2 regions of the Thalassotalea sp. Y01 genome follow, and region 1 is predicted to be linked to the other one. Evidence: predicted binding sites of a transcription regulator. Region 1 holds the regulator's gene; the other holds the start of a gene.
The links. The regulator ArgR, encoded in region 1, controls arginine synthesis, uptake and breakdown. The targets are predictions, from matches to a motif close to ANTGAATANNTATTCANT.
Positions count from the first base shown of each region.

Region 2: argC (N-acetyl-gamma-glutamyl-phosphate reductase) is a predicted target of ArgR. The motif match lies at 2,595-2,612, and genes of this name have one in related genera.

Region 1 is NZ_JABBXG010000003.1:174,001-178,867, reverse strand. It holds gene rsmA (16S rRNA (adenine(1518)-N(6)/adenine(1519)-N(6))-dimethyltransferase RsmA) at 1-119, shown strand, start outside; gene apaG (Co2+/Mg2+ efflux protein ApaG) at 133-519, shown strand; gene HII16_RS05675 (symmetrical bis(5'-nucleosyl)-tetraphosphatase) at 522-1,334, shown strand; gene HII16_RS05670 (Dyp-type peroxidase) at 1,405-2,328, shown strand; gene argR (transcriptional regulator ArgR) at 2,387-2,857, opposite strand; gene mdh (malate dehydrogenase) at 3,209-4,147, shown strand; gene HII16_RS05655 (TlpA disulfide reductase family protein) at 4,276-4,749, opposite strand; gene HII16_RS05650 (hypothetical protein) at 4,749-4,867, opposite strand, start outside.
Region 2 is NZ_JABBXG010000007.1:197,197-202,063, forward strand. It holds gene metL (bifunctional aspartate kinase/homoserine dehydrogenase II) at 1-274, shown strand, start outside; gene metF (methylenetetrahydrofolate reductase) at 275-1,165, shown strand; gene argE (acetylornithine deacetylase) at 1,228-2,388, opposite strand; gene argC (N-acetyl-gamma-glutamyl-phosphate reductase) at 2,624-3,649, shown strand; gene argB (acetylglutamate kinase) at 3,642-4,418, shown strand; gene HII16_RS11915 (ornithine carbamoyltransferase) at 4,455-4,867, shown strand, end outside.

The sequences.
Region 1 (4,867 bases):
TCAGCGCTGAGCAATTAGAGCAATTAGGTATCTCGCCATCACTACGTCCTGAAAATATCAGCTTGCAGGAATACGTAAAAGTTGCTAATTATTTAGCAGAGAACCCGCCAAAAAAATAATAGTAGGGCAAAGATGAGCAGTAATGATCCAGGACAACTTGTCAAAGTCACAACCTCAGTAGATTTTATCGAGGAACAATCGGACAGTTACCAGAATCGCTTTGTATTCAGCTATACAATTACGATAGAGAATAATAGCGACAAGACTCTACAGCTTATTTCCCGCAGCTGGTTAATAACCGACGCCAATGGCCACAAAGTCACTGTTGAAGGCGATGGCGTCGTCGGCCAACAACCTATCTTAAACAGCGGTCAGCGTTACCGTTATTCAAGTGGTTCAATTATTAAGACCCCTATTGGTGCTATGGAGGGGTTTTACACCATGCGTGACCTCGACAAGAACCAATATCGCGTCGACATCCCAGTCTTCGGTCTCGCCGTTCCTAATATGTTGAACTAGTTATGGCGATATACCTGATAGGAGATATTCAGGGTTGCCATACAGAACTTCTGCAACTCGTAGACAAGATTAATTTTAATGCCAAAAAAGACCAGCTTTGGTTTTGCGGCGATCTTGTTGCCCGAGGACCAGACTCGTTAGCGACATTACGTTATATAAAAGGCTTAGGAAAAGCGGCGAAAACGGTATTAGGCAATCATGATTTGCATTTAATTGCCACTTACCATGGTATTGGCCGCGTCAATAAAAAAGACAAGCTTGAAGAGCTACTCAACGCCAAAGACTGTGCAGAGCTGATGGATTGGCTGCTGCAACAACCTCTCGTATTGCAACTTCCAGATGCCGATGCCTACTTAAGTCACGCCGGTTTACCACCGGAATGGACCCCGAAAAAAGCCTTAAAAATGTCGGCCTTTGTACAGAAAAAACTGCAAAGTAAGAAGCGTAAAAAGTGGCTACGGGATATGTATGGCGATTTCCCGAATAAATGGCAGCACGCCCATTCCGATATCGAAAAGTTTCGCTTCACAGTTAATGCCATGACTCGTATGCGCTTTTGTTATCAAGATGGTGGCCTAGAACTAAACTGTAAAGGTTCACCACAAACCAATCAAAACAAGCACTTACAGCCTTGGTATGAAGTGCAACAGAATTTAGCCAACGTTGATTGGATATTTGGTCATTGGGCGGCTCTTGAAGGCAATACCATAGCGAAAAATATCCATGCCATCGACACCGGTTGCGTATGGGGAGGAACACTCACCGCCCTACGTTGGCCCGATAAGAAACTTTTTCAGGTAAATGCTGCCAAATAATGCCCGTCTCGCTTTCTTAATTGTTCATTAATTCATATACTTAATTAAAAATATTAGCGAGTTAATAATGATGGCTATTGAGCAATTTGGCGTTTGTGCGGAACCGAATCTGCACAGTTACTACCTGATGTTTAACGTAACAGATAATAAAGATGCGTTTATTCGCAAGATTTTGGCAAAGCTTCCCGCCATGTTCGACGAATATGCTCACAATTTCTCCGAAGCTAACCTAAATACTGTTATCGCCATTGGTGCTAATTATTGGGATCGTTATTATCCTACTGCTCGCCCTAGCCAACTTAAAGCCTTTGAGCACATTCAAGTTGATAATCGCGTTGCACCGGCGACAAACTATGATCTGTACCTGCAAATTCGCAGTGACCGCGCCGATGTTAACCATGTTGTATCGACCAAAGTATGCGAAATGTTAGGCGATGCCGTAGAGTTAGTTGAACAAGTTAAAGGCTTTCGATATCTCGACGGTCGCGACTTAACCGGTTTTGTTGACGGTACCGAAAACCCCAAAGGATTACACAAACGCGAGGTTGCTCTTTTGGACGACAGCTGTGGTGACTTTAGCAAAGGCAGTTATCTGCATATCCAACGTTTTCGCCATAACTTTAAAGCATGGGAAGGCTTAGAAACAAAACAACAAGAAGATATTATTGGCCGTACCAAGGTTGATGATATTGAATACGCCTCAGAAGATAAAGCGCCAACGGCACACGTTAAACGTACCAATCTAAAAGATGCTGATGGCAATAGTATGGAAATACTCAGACAAAGCATGCCGTATGGTCATATGAAGAATCAAGGCCTGTTCTTCGTGTCATTTTGTTACACCCCAGTCAACTTTGAAGAGCAGTTAAAGAGCATGTATGCCGGTGATGAGCACGGCAACTACGATCACATCTTAAAATATACTCAAGCCGAAACAGGTGCATCTTTCTTTGTGCCGTCGATGGATTTATTAGAACAAGCCGCGGAACTTTAACTCATTAGAAAAAACAAAGGGCGCTTAAAGCGCCCTTTGTCATCGATTCTTGAATTGCCTAATTCATTTTCTGAAATAGCATAAACAATTTTTCTTTAATTGACTGTATATCATTAACCGAGGTTGGTGAGATAAAGATGGTATCATCGCCTGCAATGGTACCTAAAACGCCGTCGGCTTTGCCTAGTGAGTCCAGTAAACGAGCAATTAATTGTGCCGCGCCCGGACTGGTACGAACGATTAACATAACTTCATTAGACTCGATATCTAGCACTAATTGTTTGAGCGGACTTTTTGCCGTCGGCACACCAAGTTCAGCAGGTAAACAATAGACCATTTCCTGTCGGGCATTGCGGGTTCTGACCGCGCCAAACTTGCTTAACATACGTGAAACTTTTGACTGACTGACGTTATCAAAACCTTGCGCTTTAAGGGCTTCAACGATATCGCCCTGTGAACCAAACTGCTCTTGTTTTAGCAGATCTTTAAACGCATTGATTAAAGCTTCCTGTTTTTGCTGTGTGCTCATAAATTATTCTTTTGACCGTATTTTCGGTGTTTACTGGTGACAGTAATCACGTTAAAACAATTCCCCAATACCTAATGGTTAACGCTCATTTCGACTGAGTCTATTTGACCAAAGGTGTCCCAATTCTTGTCGTTTCTTATTGTAATGTTCAGTTTATATTACAAATATCGAGATTCTGAACTAAAGTATCATATCACCATAGCCCTATTGTTGACAAAAGTGTTTGTATTTTTAGTCTCAATTTTGTATCTTTTGTGCACTAAAAAATTAAAGTAATTACTCAATCTGGAATTATCGTCTAGATTGGCTGTTAAGTGATTACTAACACTCACATCATTTTGGAGAAATTCAATGAAAGTTGCCGTTCTTGGTGCAGCCGGTGGTATCGGTCAAGCCTTATCACTATTACTTAAAACTCAATTACCAGCAGGTTCAGAGTTATCTTTGTATGACGTAGCCCCAGTTGTTCCAGGTGTTGCCGTTGACTTATCTCACATACCTACTGATGTAACAGTTAAAGGTTACGGCGCTGATGATTTAGCGACTGCCCTATCAGGTTGTGACATTGTAATTATTCCAGCAGGTATGCCACGTAAGCCAGGTATGGACCGTGCTGACCTATTTGCTGTCAATGCTGGCATCATTAAGACACTTGCTGAAGGCATCGTTGCTAACTGTCCAAAAGCGCTTGTTGGTGTTATTACCAACCCAGTAAACGGCACTGTGCCAATTGTTGCTGAAGTTTTCAAAAAAGCAGGTACTTACGAAGCGAACCGCGTATTTGGTGTAACAACTCTTGATGTTATCCGTAGCGAAACCTTCATCGCTAAGCTAAAAGGCAAGTCGACTTCAGAGGTTAAAGTACCAGTAATCGGTGGTCACTCAGGTACAACTATTCTTCCTCTACTTTCACAAGTTGAAGGTGTTGAGTTTACTCAAGAAGAAATCGACGCACTAACACCACGCATCCAAAATGCTGGTACCGAAGTTGTTAACGCAAAAGCTGGTGGCGGTTCTGCAACACTTTCTATGGGTGCTGCAGCAGCTCGTTTTTGTTTATCACTGGTACGTGGTCTACAAGGTGAAGAAGGCGTTGTTGACTACGCATATGTTCAAGGTAACACTGGTGATGCTGAATACTTCGCACAACCAGTTGTACTTGGCAAGAACGGTGTAGAAGAGTACTTACCATACGGTGAGCTTAGCGCTTATGAGCAAAAAGCAAAAGACGACATGCTAGCGACTCTAAACAAAGATATCCAAGAAGGTGTTGATTTCATCAACGCGTAATCACTTGGTTGCTACGCAATAAAAAACGGTCGCAATAGCGACCGTTTTTATTTTCAAGGGGTCAGATGACTTGATTCAATTCAAGTCATCTGACCCCTTGAAAAATGATGAGTTTAACTGCTGGTCATTTACTGTTGTAATAGCTCGACCAATTCAGCTTCATATTGTGCCTGTTTGTTAACAAAAAAGCCGGTATGAGCTTGGACTATTTTGCCACTGCGATCATAAATGAAACTGCTTGGCATGCCTTTTAATTCAAACTTTTTTGCCAATCGGCCATCGGGATCGTAGATCACCGAAAAGTTTGCAGGGTGTTCGGCAATAAAGGCTTCCGCCATGGCCTGTTTCACATCAACGTTAACCGAAATTACCGTTAATCCTTGCTGCTGATATTTGTTCTGCATTTCATTCATCCAAGGAAAGGACTTTTTACAAGGAATACACCAAGAGGCCCAAAAATCGAGATAAATAACCTTACCTTTATTTTCCGCGACCATGGTTTTCAGTTCACTGATACTATCGACAACCGTTTCAGCCTGTAATGATTTGCTCGCGAATAGCAAAGGCGAAATCATTACTAACACCGCAAGCATGTTACGCATTAATCGCTAGCTCCAGTTGCGGTTTCTACGTCTTCTGGGCGACCTTCGCGTAGGATGCTATCGACCGAGGTTTGGTTATTACATCGCTCATCGGTTTTATCATCACGATAGTAACGGA
Region 2 (4,867 bases), on a different contig from region 1:
GCGTTATGTGGCTAGATTTGCCATAGATAATAACAATCTTACCGCGAAGGTTGGTTTGGAAATACTGCCGGCGGACCACGCATTTGTAAATCTGACAGCCTGCGATAATATCTTTTTATTGGTGAGTGACTGGTATCAAGAGAATCCATTGATCATACGCGGCCCTGGTGCCGGTCGAGATGTTACCGCTGGCGGCTTGCATTCTGACTTAGTTAATTTGTGCCAGCGTTTAGAACATAAGAAAAAAGAAGTTGTCATTAAGGGGATATATTAAATGAATGCTAAAGCTCGCCAACTTGATTTGTTAAATCGTACTGTCCGTGATTTGGATCGCGACTTAAATGTGTCATTTGAATTTTTTCCGCCAAACTCTGAACAAATGGAAACCACCTTGTGGAATTCGGTAGAACGTCTAGAACCGCTTAATCCTAGTTTTGTGTCAGTAACCTACGGGGCAGGCAGTGGTACCCGAGATAGAACACATGGCGTTATTAAACGAATTCAACGTGACACTAGCTTAGTTGCAGCGCCACATTTGACTTGCATTGATGCCAGTAAACAAGAGTTAATCGATATTGCGAAAGACTATTGGCAAAGCGGTGTTCGTCACATTGTTGCGTTACGTGGTGATTTACCAAACAGCAGTGAAAAACCAAATATGTATGCCAGCGACTTAGTCGAGGTATTAAAAGGGGTCGCTGACTTTGAAATCTCTGTTGCCGCCTATCCAGAAACCCACCCCGAATCGCCTAATGCGCAATTTGATTTGGTCAACTTGAAACGAAAAATTGATGCTGGCGCGACGCGTGCTATCTCGCAATTCTTTTTTGATATAGACGCCTATTTACGTTTTCGAGACCGTTGTGTTGCGGTTGGTATTGATGTCGAGATTGTACCGGGCATTTTGCCGGTATCAAATTTTGCCACTTTAAAACGCTTTGCAGGGTTAACTAACGTGCACGTTCCAGATTGGATGGGCAAATTGTACGAGGGACTCGATGATGACCCGACAACGCGAAACATGGTTGGTGCCAATATCGCCATGGAGCAGGTGAAGATATTACGTAGTGAAGGGGTTAATGACTTTCATTTTTATACGCTAAATCGTTCCGAATTAACCTATGCAATTTGTCACACCTTAGGTATTCGCCCGCAACAAGGTTAAGCAATCTACATAGTGCTATCTCACAGGGACAGTTTGTTTACATGACAAACTGTCCTTTTCGTTTATCGCAGGCAATAGTGTTGGATAAAATCCAATAAGATTTTTTCCGTTGGCTTGATTTGATCGAATGCTAAAAATTCATCTATTTGATGTGCTTGCTCAATCGAACCTGGGCCTAAGACAATGGTTTGGCAACCTAATTGCTGAATAAACGGCGCTTCGGTAGCGTAATTTACCGCCTGACAACAATGCCCAGAGAGTTTTTCAGCGACGTGAACCAACTCACTGGACTCATTTTCAGCGAAGGCAGGGGAGCTGGCATGCAATTCCTGCATGTTAACTCTACCGGGATATTTCTCTGCCGTTGCTTTTAATGCCTCACTTAACCAAAACAGCAGCTCTTCATCTTTGATACCAGGTAACGCTCGTAAATCGATATCTAAGTAGCAATCGCCGCAAATTCGATTAGCACTGTCACCACCTTTTATAGCACCAAAATTTAAGGTCGGCTCAGTAACTGAAAAGGCAGTGTTTTGATATTGATGTTTAAGCTCTTGCTTTAAGGTCATTAAGCTCTTAATAATCTCGAACATGATTTCAATGGCATTAATGCCTTTCGCCGGTTGGCTGGAATGGCCTGACTTGCCAACCACCGTAATACGATGAGACATATGTCCTTTGTGCATAATTACCGGCTTTAAGTTGGTCGGTTCGCCAATAATTGCCACATCGGGTTTGGCCAATTGTTGTTCGATGAAAAAGCGTGCACCAGCCATGGTTGTCTCTTCATCGGCTGTGGCAAGAATATATAACGGCTTTGTTAGCTTGGTTAATGGTAGCTGCTTGCAGGCTTGCAAGATAAACGCGAAAAAGCCTTTCATGTCACAGGTACCCAATCCAAAAAACTTATCGTCTTTCTCATGTATAGCAAACGGGTCGCTGTTCCAGCCTTGTTGATCGAAAGGCACGGTATCACTATGGCCGGACAGTAATAAGCCACCTTCGCCGCTGCCTATCTTAGCCAGCAAATTATATTTATTGTTGGTTCCAGGCACTTTTTGAATATTCACTGCAAAGCCTAGATCCTTGAACCAAGTCGCTAATATTTCAATTACCGCCAAGTTACTTTGGTCGAGTGATGCAGAATCAGCACTGATCGATGGGCTGGCGATTAATTCACTAAGTGCTTGCTGAAAATTGGGTAGCTTTACAATTGTTGACATTTACTTACTCTTTATTGCAAATACTTATGCTTTTTTATTGCATAAGTATATTATCGCTGTTATCTTTCTTTGGACAGTTTAATCAAGCTTCTGGGTAAAGACCATAGGTTGTCGGATTTTATTGTAACCGTTTTGTATAAATAGTAGCCAGAGCGGATGTGGATCGCGGATAATACCCTGCTGATAGAAATCATACATTTATTCTTGTTGAATAAAATTGCAAGTGAGAGGTTAAGTGAAAGTTGCAATTATAGGTGCTAGTGGCTATGCCGGCGCTGAATTAGTTAAAATCCTAACAAAGCATCCCCAAGTGGATGTTTTGCAATTACTTGTATCTGAAAATAGTGCATCAGCAGATCTTGAGTTCAGCGAGTTATATCCGGCGATGCAGGGTGTTTGTGATCTGCCTCTTCAGGCTTTTTCAGCGGCATGGTTAAAAGATCACCAATCTGAAATTGATGCGGTGTTTTTTGCCACTCCTCATGAATATTCACAGCAGTGGGCGAATGCTTTTGTCGATGCAGGCGTTAAAGTGTTTGATTTGTCCGGTGCCTTTCGTCTGCAAGACGCCGACGATTATCCTAAATATTATGGTTTTGCTCACCAACATACCGACTTGTTGCAACAAGCGGTATATGGATTGGCCGAATTTAATCAGCAAGCCATCGCTGAAACTCATATTGTTGCCGTGCCTGGTTGTTATCCAACCGCCAGTTTATTGTCATTAAAACCAATAATCGATGCCGGCTTACAGCAAAAAGATGGCTTAATCGTTGTCAATGGTATCAGTGGCGTCAGTGGTGCTGGTCGCAAAGCGTCATTAGCAACCAGCTTTAATGAGTTAAGCCTAAAAGCCTACAATATATTACAGCATCGCCATCAGCCTGAAATAAGCCAAGAAGCCGGTGCTCAGGTCATTTTTAATCCTCATATTGCGCCGTTTAAACGTGGCTTAATGGCAACGGTAACCCTTAACTTGCAAGACACTGTGACTAAACAACAGGTAGATATGGCGTTTGAGCAGTGTTACCAACACACGCCATTGGTGCGTATCAGTAAAAGCTGGCCGCAAATCGATGATGTTGCCAATACGCCGTTTGCCAACATTTATTGGCAATATGATGAATCGTTACACGTTTTGGTGGTTAGTTGCGCCATTGATAACTTATTAAAAGGCGCGGCGTCACAAGCGGTGCAATGTTTTAATATTAGTTTTGGCTTGCAACCGACCTTAGCATTACTTGGAGGTCAGCATGACTAGGCCTCTGGTTATTAAGATTGGTGGAGCGATAATGGAGTCTGATCAGGCTCTGTCAGATTTATTTAAGGTTGTTAGCCAGTTACAACAAGACCGTGGCGTTATTATCGTCCATGGCGGTGGCTGTGTGGCTGATGATATGTTGCAACAAGCTGGATTTGTCAGTAAAAAAATCGATGGCTTACGGGTAAGCGAACAGGCTCATATGGCGGTTATTAGCGGCGCCTTAGCGGGTACGGTTAATAAGCATATGGTGGCAATAGCGAACCATAGTGGTTTAAAAACAGTCGGCTTAGCATTGCATGATGGACAGTCCATTGTGTGTTTGCCTGCTGACCCCAAATTAGGTTGTGTTGGTATACCTCAAGCGGGCAATGCGAGCTTGTTAAATTCATTAGTCGCGGCAAACTGTTTGCCGTTAATCAGTTCTATTGGCAGCTTAGACAATGGCACGTTAGTTAATGTGAATGCCGATGATGCAGCGGTGGCTATCAGTGAGTTACTCAATGCTGATTTGGTGTTGTTAACTGATGTCGCCGGGGTTAAAGGTGCCGATCAAAAATACCTTGCTACACTTGATGGTGAGCAAGCCAAACACCTTATCGAACAAGGCGTCATTGCCGGTGGCATGATCGCTAAAGTTAACGCTGCATTTGCTGCAGCCAACCGATTACGACGAAGTATCGCGGTTGCCAGTTGGAAATCGCCTGAAAAACTGTTTGTGTTAAACAGTAATGGCGAGTTTGGCACCCGCATTATTCCTACACTTTAAAACTTAATAAATTTTCTTAATAACAGGAAGATACATATGTCGATGCAACATTTTCTTGCAGATAGTGATTTTGATAATACGCAATTAACCCAGTTAATTACGCAAGCGATTGATATTAAAAATAACTTACCAAAATACCAAAATGCCCTAGCCGGTAAAACCGTTGCTATGTTGTTTGAAAAACCATCCTTGCGAACTCATGTTAGTTTTGATTTTGGCATTAATAAATTGGGCGGTCATAGCTTATATTTAGGTCAGCAAAATGGCCAATTAGGTGAGCGTGAACGGGTTAAAGACGTTGCCAAAAACTTAGCGTGTTGGAGCGATGCCATTGTTGCCCGTGTGTTCAAACAATCGGTACTCGATGAGATGGCGGAGCACGCAGGTATTCCAGTTATCAATGCCTTAAGTGATTTATATCACCCGTGTCAGGCTTTGGCTGATTACAT